Regions from separate parts of the Rhizobium sp. NLR10b genome, predicted to be linked through region 1. Evidence: predicted binding sites of a transcription regulator. Region 1 holds the regulator's gene; each other region holds the start of a gene.

Region 1 (2,203 bases):
TTCGACCAGTGGCAGCGAGCGCTGGTCCTGCCGACACATGTTCCACCGAAGATGCTGGATGGTCCGGCTATCCCGCCGGAAGGAGAAGACCGCCGAGTCAGGCTTTCCCGCGATCAGCAGAACGAAGCGAGCGCAGCGATGCGGGCAGCCGCAGCAGGCGGTGAAGCAAACCGGTTTTCCTGCGTCAAGAAGGCGTGGTGCACATCACGACTCGGCAATGGCCATATCGTCACCGTCATCGACAATGCCGCCTATCTCGGCCCGGCCTGCGATACGGCCGATATCGTCGTGACCTCAGTCCGCCTGCGTTTCAACAGCTGCCGTTCAGGCGGGACGCTCTTCACCGGCGAGACGCTCCGCAGGACCGGTTCCGTCGAATTGCGCTTCGCCGATGCCGGCCTGCAGGTCGCAACCGCATTCGAGGCGCTATCGCGGCCATGGATGCGCCATCGCGCCTATGATTGGCGCAAAGACAGTTTTACCGAATCCGGTCCGGCTGCTGTCAGTGATAACGGCGAATGAGGCCGACGAGCTTGCCCTGCACCTTGACGCGGTCCGGCCCGAAAATCCGGGTCTCGTAAGCCGGGTTGGCGGCTTCCAACGCGATCGAGGCGCCCTTCCGGCGGAAGCGTTTCAGCGTTGCTTCCTCGTCGTCGACGAGGGCAACGACGATGTCGCCGGGACTTGCGGTGCTGCCGTTGCGGATGATCACGGTGTCGCCGTCGAAGATGCCGGCGTCGATCATCGAATCGCCCTTGACCTCCAGCGCGTAGTGCTCACCGGAGCCAAGCATGTCCGCGGGAATGATGATGTCATGCGTGTTGTTCTGGATCGCCGAGATCGGAACGCCGGCGGCGATTCTTCCCATGACCGGCACGGAGACAGAGTTGCCGTTGTCGGCGACCGGCTTTGCGGCAGCGGGGGCGGCGACCGGCTGGGGTTTGCCGAGGCTGCCCTCGATGACGCTCGGCGAAAAACCGCGGCGCTGTTGCAGGCTGGGGTTATAGGCCTCCGGAAGCTTGATCACTTCAAGCGCCCGGGCGCGATTCGGTAGCCGGCGAATGAAGCCGCGCTCCTCGAGCGCCGTGATCAGGCGGTGAATGCCGGATTTCGAGGCGAGATCCAGGGCATCCTTCATTTCGTCGAAGGAGGGAGGGACGCCGGATTCCTTCATGCGCTCATGAATGAAAAGGAGAAGCTCCTGTTGTTTGCGCGTGAGCATCGACGTCAGACCCCTGATTGAAACAAATCCAGAACAGACACTATATGTTCCATATGTGTTCCGCAAGTAGCTAAATTTCCGTAAAACTTCGGGCCAACTCGTCGAGATTTTTAATTTCATTCGACGGGATTGGCGCACATCGCTTGCATTCGGGGAGGGGCTGTCGCACATCTTTGCCCCTTTCAGGAGGATATCATGAACGCGCATTCCGCCAAGTCGCATCCGCTGGATCACGTCGTGCTGCCGGTGGTCAATATCGATCTGGCGCGTGAGAGGCTCGGCAAGCTCGGTTTCACCGTCGCCGCCGATGGGCGCCATCCCTTCGGAACGGAGAATGCCTGCGTCTTTTTCGCCGACAAGACCTATCTGGAGCCGCTTGGCGTGGCGAGCGTCGAGGAGAGCGAGGCAGCGGCCCGCCACGGCAATGTCTTCATCGCCCGCAATCGCGCCTTCCGCTTCCGCTGCGGCGAGGAGGGATTGTCTGCGCTGGCCTTCCTCAGCGAGGATGCCGGCCTCGATCATAAGCGCTTTGTCAGCAACGGCGCGAGCGCCGGCGAGATGTTGCAATTCAGCCGGCCGATGCGGATGCCGGATGGTTCGGAGACCGTCGGCAGCTTCAAGCTGGCCTTTGCAGCTGATCTGCGCGCACCCGATTTCTTTCTCTTTACCTGCCAGCGCATCAATTCCTTCCCGACAGATCGCGCCGCGCTGGAGACGCATGCCAATGGCGTGATCGGCATTGCCGAGATCGCGCTTTGTGCGCCGGACCCGGCGGCATTCGCCGCCTTCGTCGGACTTGCGATAGGGCAGGCGGCGGCGGAGAAAACCGGTTTCGGCGTGAATATCGCGGCATCAAATGCGAAGATCAGCCTGATGACGCCCGAAGGGCTGGAGGCCTATTTCGAGCTTGCCGTCTCATCCGCCGATCGTGGTCTGCGCGGCCGGGTAATCCTCTTCACCGTCGCCGATCTTGCCGTGACA
Region 2 (2,203 bases), on a different contig from region 1:
CGGCCTGGGTGCGCAATTCACCGGAGAAGATCTTCGTCACCGAATTCGCCGATCTGATGCCGAAGACGCTGATCACCAAGGATCCCGCCGAAATCCGCCGCTTCCGCGACGAGATGGGCGACATCATCTTGAAGCCGCTCTACGGCAATGGCGGCGCCGGCGTCTTCCATTCGACCCGCGACGACCGCAACCTCTCCTCGCTGCTGGAAATGTTCGGCCAACTCTTCCGCGAGCCCTTCATCGCCCAGCAATATCTGCCCGACGTGCGCAAGGGCGACAAGCGTATCATCCTTGTCGACGGCGAGTTTGCCGGTGCCATCAACCGCGTGCCGGCCGAGCATGACAGCCGCTCCAACATGCATGTCGGCGGCCGCGCCGAGGCGACCGAACTGACGCCGCGCGAAAAGGAAATCTGCGCCCGCATCGGCCCCGCGCTGAGGGAACGCGGCTTCCTGCTCGTCGGCATCGACGTGATCGGCGATTACATGACCGAGATCAACGTCACCTCGCCGACCGGCATCCGCGAGGTCAGGAAGTTCGGCGGCGCCGATATCGCGGCCCTGCTCTGGGACGCGATCGAGCGCAAGCGCGGCTGAGGCTGCGATCGGGTACAACCGCGATTACTGCTGCTTATCCGCCTGCGTTCTTTTATTGTTCTTGTTTTAGTCCTGCTTCCGTGCCAGATTGCAACCGCTGGCTTTCAACGGCCACGGGGCGGTCTCTAAGAGTTTGCGGGACAAGGGTGGGCATATGGTCGCGCGTGTCAGTACGGTAGCATTCCAGGGCATCGAAGGCGTGCCGGTCGAGGTCCAGGTCATGATCGCGCCTGGCAAGGTCGGCATGCAGATCGTCGGCCTGCCTGACAAGGCGGTCGCTGAAAGCCGCGAGCGCGTTCAGGCCGCCCTTCACGCCTCCGGCCTGGCGCTGCCGGGCAAGCGGGTGACCGTCAACTTGGCGCCCGCCGATCTGCCGAAGGAAGGCTCGCATTTTGATCTGCCAATCGCGCTGGCGCTGATGGCCGCTCTCGGCGCCATTCCCGCCGATGCGCTGTCGGATTTTGTCGTCGTCGGCGAGCTCAATCTCGATGGCACCATCGCCGCCATCGCTGGCGCGCTGCCGGCCGCGATCGGCGCCAATGCTCTCGGCAAGGGGCTGATCTGCCCGGCCGAAAGCGGCGCCGAGGCTGCCTGGGCCGGCGCCGAGGTCGATATTCTCGCACCGCGCAGCCTGATTGCCCTTGCCAATCATTTTCGCGGCACGCAGGTGCTCTCCCGGCCGGAGCCGTCGATCCGCGCCAATGCCGCCAACCTGCCGGATCTTGCCGAGATCAAGGGCCAGGAAAGCGCAAAACGTGCGCTCGAGGTGGCGGCCGCCGGCGGCCACAATCTCCTGATGGTCGGGCCTCCCGGTTCCGGCAAATCGATGCTGGCGTCGCGGCTGCCGTCGATCCTGCCGCCGCTTTCGCCCGCCGAACTGCTTGAAGTGTCGATGGTCCATTCGATCGCCGGCCAGCTCACCGGCGGCAAGCTGTCCGATCGCCGGCCCTTCCGCACCCCGCATCATTCCGCCACCATGGCCGCCCTTGTCGGCGGCGGTCTGCGCGCCCGGCCGGGCGAGGCCTCGCTCGCCCATCACGGCGTGCTCTTCCTCGACGAGTTCCCCGAGTTCACGCCGCAGGCGCTCGATGCGCTGCGCCAGCCGCTCGAAGGCGGCGAATGCGTCATTGCGCGCGCCAATCACCGCGTCTCCTATCCGGCGAAATTCCAGCTGATCGCGGCGATGAACCCCTGCCGCTGCGGCATGGCCGGTGAGCCCGGCCATACCTGCGCCCGTGGCCCGCGCTGCATGAGCGACTACCAGGCCCGCATCTCCGGGCCGCTGATGGACCGCATCGATATCCGCATCGATGTGCCGGCCGTCTCCGCCGCCGATCTGATCCGCCCGATGGCGGCCGAGGCCAGCGCCGATGTCGCCCGCCGCGTCGCCCGCGCCCGCGAGCTCCAGCAGGAGCGCTTCGCGCGCGCCGGCGCCAGGGATATCGGCACCAATGCCCGCTGCTCCACATCAATGATCGAAAAACTCGCCGAGCCCGATGCGAGCGGCCTGCAACTCCTGCGCGACGCCGCCGAGAAGATGAAATTCTCCGCCCGCGGCTACCACCGCGTCCTCAAGGTCGCCCGCACGCTGGCCGATCTCGACGACA
Region 3 (2,203 bases), on a different contig from region 1:
AAACAAAACCGGCCGCATTCTGATAAGGGAATGCAGCCGGCTGAGATATCAGATCAAGTTCAAGCGCGAAAATTACATTTCCGCGGCGGCATCGCCGTCATCGGCATCCGGACCGCCATTCTGCAGGAAACGATCGGCGATCAGGCCGGCATTCTGGCGCAGCGCCAGCTCGATCTCCCGAGCGAGATCCGGATTGTCGCGCAGGAAGGTTTTGGCGTTTTCGCGGCCCTGGCCGAGACGCTGGCTGTTATAGGAGAACCAGGCGCCCGACTTCTCGACGATACCGGCCTTGACGCCGAGATCGACGAGTTCGCCTGTCTTCGACACGCCTTCGCCATACATGATGTCGAACTCGACCTGCTTGAAGGGAGGCGCCATCTTGTTCTTGACGACTTTGACGCGGGTCTGGTTGCCGACCACCTCTTCGCGCTCCTTGACCGAGCCGATGCGGCGAATGTCGAGGCGCACGGACGCATAGAATTTCAGCGCATTGCCGCCCGTCGTTGTCTCCGGCGAACCGAACATGACGCCGATCTTCATGCGGATCTGGTTGATGAAGATCACCATGCAGTTCGACTTGGAGATCGAAGCGGTCAGCTTGCGCAGCGCCTGGCTCATCAGGCGGGCTTGCATGCCCGGCAGGCTGTCGCCCATCTCGCCTTCGATTTCGGCGCGCGGCGTCAGCGCGGCGACCGAGTCGACGACGAGAACGTCGACGGCGCCGGAGCGCACCAGCGTGTCGGTGATTTCGAGCGCCTGCTCGCCGGTGTCTGGCTGCGAGATCAGAAGGTTCTGCAGATCGACGCCAAGCTTGCGGGCATAGACCGGGTCGAGCGCGTGTTCAGCATCGACGAAAGCGCAGATGCCGCCCTTCTTCTGCGATTCCGCAATGGTTTGCAGCGCAAGCGTTGTTTTGCCCGAGCTTTCCGGCCCATAGATTTCAATGATACGGCCCTTCGGCAGACCGCCGATGCCGAGCGCGATATCAAGACCAAGCGAGCCCGTCGAAACCGTCTCGATCTCGACAACGTTCTCGTTGGAACCGAGTTTCATAATCGAGCCCTTGCCGAACGACCGCTCTATCTGTGAGAGTGCCGCTTCAAGCGCCTTGCTTTTGTCCACCGATTTGTCCTCTACCAGCCGCAATGAATTCTGAGACATCCGATCCACCTTTAGGTTATTGAAGCCGCTCAAGCAATGTCGAGTTTGTACCCTATTTGTTCCATTCCCGCAATAGGCGTACAAACATTTGAAAGAAAAAGGTAAAACGGCCCGTGTTCTACATTTGTTTTATCAATGCAAAGCAACGGCTTAGGCCTTATGAGCCGGCTTTGTCGCAGCCAGGCGGACCGCTTCGATTCGCCTTTCCCGGGTTATGAGAAGCGGGTGAGTTGATGAAAAAGATTCTCGTTCTCGGCGGCGCCCATATCGACAGGCGTGGCCGCATCTCCGGCGAAACGGCGCCAGGGGCCAGCAACCCCGGCACCTGGTTCGAGGAGCCGGGCGGCGGCGGTTTCAATGCGGCGCGCAACCTTGCAAGACTGGGCTTTCACGTGACGATGATCTCGCCGCGCGGCGGCGATCCCTTCGGCGAAATGGTCGGCGAAGCCGCCGATTTCGCCGGCATCGACGACCGGCCCTTCGTCTTCCTCGACCGCAAGACGCCGAGCTACACAGCGATCATCGAGAAGAACGGCGACCTCGTGATCGCCCTTGCCGACATGGATCTCTACCGCTTCTTCGTGCCGCGGCGCCTGTCCATCCGCTGGGTGCGCGAGGCCTTCGCCGCGCATGATTTCATTCTCGTCGACGCCAATCTGCCGGAAGAGACGATCGCGGCGATCGTCGCCAAGGCGAACTCCCTGGCCAAACCCGTCGCGGCCATCGCAATCTCGCCGGCCAAGGTGGTCCGGCTGAAACCCTGCATCGCGGATATCGACTATCTGTTCCTGAACGAGGCCGAAGCCGCTGCCGTTACCGGCGTGCAGCCGGAGGATTTGGGCGGTTGGCCGCCGCTCCTGAACGAGATCGGCATCAGAAACGCCGTGGTCACCCGCGGCCGGCGTGAGCTTGTTGCGATTTGCAAAGACCGCGCCGTGGCGCTGCAGCCGCCAATCGCCGACACCGTCGCCGATGTCACGGGCGCCGGCGATTCCCTTGCCGCCGGCACGCTCGCCGCCTTGATATTTGGCCTGCCGCTTGA
Region 4 (2,203 bases), on a different contig from region 1:
ATCCGAAAACTGTGATCATCAGGCTGTCCCGTCTTTTAGAGCATGCGAATGACATCATGCCCCTGCTATTCCATGGGGCGAGACACTGCCCGAAGCGGTCACTCCTCGTCAACCACCCGAAGCTTGAGAAGGCCGGTACGGCTTTCCACCGATTTGGCCGGAGCCTCGCCATCGCGGGCGGGCTTGGCGTCACCGCCTGCCTCGAATTCCAGCGCCTCGATCTTGGCGCCGCGCCTGGTGAGCTTGTCGGCTGACGTGACCACCATGTCGATATCTTTCTGCGCCATGGCGAAGTGGCCCTGCAGCTTGCGCACCCGCTCGTCGAGGCGGCCGAGATCGTCCATCAGCAGTGCCACCTCGCCCTGGATCAGATGCGCCTGCGCCTGCATGCGCTGGTCTTTCAGCACCGCCTGGATGACCTGGATCGACAGCATCAGAAGTGATGGCGAGACGATGACGATGCGCGCTCGGTGTGCCTTCTGCACCAGCGGCTCGAAGTTCTCGTGGATCTCCGCGAAGATCGATTCCGACGGCACGAAGAGAAAGGCCGTCTCCTGGGTTTCCCCCTGAATCAGATATTTCTCCGAAATATCCCGGATATGGATCTCCATATCGCGGCGGAACTGCTGGCCGGCGATCTTGGCGGCCTCGGGGCTGCCGGCGTCACGGATGGCGTTCCAGGCTTCGAGCGGGAACTTCGCATCGATGACAAGCGGCGGCGCGCCGTTCGGCATGCGGATCGTGCAGTCCGGCCGCGAGCCGTTGGAGAGCGTCTGCTGGAAGGCATAGGCGCCCATCGGCAGGCCGTCGGCGACGATCGTCTCCATCCGCGACTGGCCAAAGGCGCCGCGCGTCTGCTTGTTCGAGAGAATCGCCTGCAGTCCGACGACGTCCTTGGCGAGCGTCTGGATATTGTTCTGCGCCGCATCGATGACCGCCAGCCGCTCCTGCAGCCGCTGCAGATTCTCATGCGTCGATTTCGTCTGCTCGGTGATCGTCGAGCTGACGCGCTGCGACATGCCGTCGAGACGTTGGCTGATTGCCTGATTGAGCTCGCTCTGACGCGCGCCGAAAACCTCGGCCATGGCCGTGATGCGGCCCTGCATCTCCGCCTGGATCTTCAAAAGCTCGGCCATGCGCGCCTCGCTTTCGCCAGCCCGCAGGCTCGCCTCCTCCGCCTGCTCGCGGCGGAGGCTGATGCCGCGCAAGAGAAGGATGATCACCAGAAGCACAAAGGCGATGAGAACGCCGCCGGCAAGCGCCAGCATGGCCGGACTGAGCGAGGCGACGGAGAGGGCGAGCGATTCGGGATGAACGGTCATGCCGCAACCATAACAGAAGATGGGGCAATATATAGATCAAAACGTGAACAAAATCGGCAATTCCCAATATCCTCTCTGTCGCTTTCCTCGCCGACGCGGAAAATCGCTGCCAGTTTAATCATTGCTCAACCATATTGGCCAAAATCTGTGCCAATGAATTCCCTCCCGCGCCGTTGCGCCAAGTACAGAGATTTCCATGACATCCCAGCAGACCGACAGTGCCCTCAGACAGCGTCTCGATTTCATCGAACTGGACGAGGCGACGCGCCGGTCGATGCGGGATATCAGCCCCGTCATATCAGAGCTGATCGGCGCTGCCCTCGACAAGTTTTATGCCAAGATCGCCAGGACCCCCGCCGTATCGGCTTTTTTCGCCGATAAGAACCATGTCGCCCACGCCAAGAAGCACCAGCAGGATCATTGGAGCAAGCTTGCCGGCGGCGCCTTCGACGAGAGCTATGTGGACGGCGTGACCGCGGTCGGCCGAACGCATGCCCGCATCGGGCTGGAGCCGCGCTGGTATGTCGGCGGCTACGCCCTTGTCATGTCCGAACTCGTCAAGGGCATCATGGAGAAGCAGTGGCCGTCGGTCTTCGCGCGCCAGCAGGGCAAACTGCTCGCCGAGAAGCTGTCGGCGGTCATCAAGGCGGGCATGCTCGACATGGATTATTCCATCTCGGTCTATCTCGAGACGCTTGAAGCCAAACGCCAGGCTCTTGAAGAGCAGCGCGCCCAAGCCCAATCCGACCAGGCGCTTGCGCTCGAGCAGCTGCGCCGCGGCCTGGAGGCGCTGTCGAACGGCGATCTCGAGGCTACCCTGCCGTCCGACCTGCCAGGTGATTTCCGGCAAATGGCCGAGGATTACAATCGTGCCGTCAAGG

The links. The regulator LexA, encoded in region 1, represses DNA repair genes until DNA is damaged. The targets are predictions, from matches to a motif close to TGTTCNNNNTGTGTTCNG.
Region 2: the regulator LexA is predicted to act here: its motif matches at 642-659, upstream of HJB91_RS05300 (YifB family Mg chelatase-like AAA ATPase).
Region 3: the regulator LexA is predicted to act here: its motif matches at 1,276-1,293, upstream of recA (recombinase RecA).
Region 4: the regulator LexA is predicted to act here: its motif matches at 1,355-1,372, upstream of HJB91_RS05720 (DNA recombination protein RmuC).

Annotation. Positions count from the first base shown of each region.
Region 1 covers NZ_JABDWV010000007.1:211,297-213,499, forward strand. The annotation lists gene HJB91_RS13770 (ComEC/Rec2 family competence protein) at 1-522, shown strand, start outside; gene lexA (transcriptional repressor LexA) at 503-1,222, opposite strand; gene HJB91_RS13780 (VOC family protein) at 1,418-2,203, shown strand, end outside.
Region 2 covers NZ_JABDWV010000003.1:76,441-78,643, forward strand. The annotation lists gene gshB (glutathione synthase) at 1-596, shown strand, start outside; gene HJB91_RS05300 (YifB family Mg chelatase-like AAA ATPase) at 751-2,203, shown strand, end outside.
Region 3 covers NZ_JABDWV010000012.1:97,998-100,200, forward strand. The annotation lists gene recA (recombinase RecA) at 73-1,161, opposite strand; gene HJB91_RS20290 (carbohydrate kinase family protein) at 1,392-2,203, shown strand, end outside.
Region 4 covers NZ_JABDWV010000003.1:164,908-167,110, forward strand. The annotation lists gene HJB91_RS05715 (ribokinase) at 1-19, opposite strand, end outside; gene HJB91_RS05720 (DNA recombination protein RmuC) at 99-1,322, opposite strand; gene HJB91_RS05725 (globin-coupled sensor protein) at 1,519-2,203, shown strand, end outside.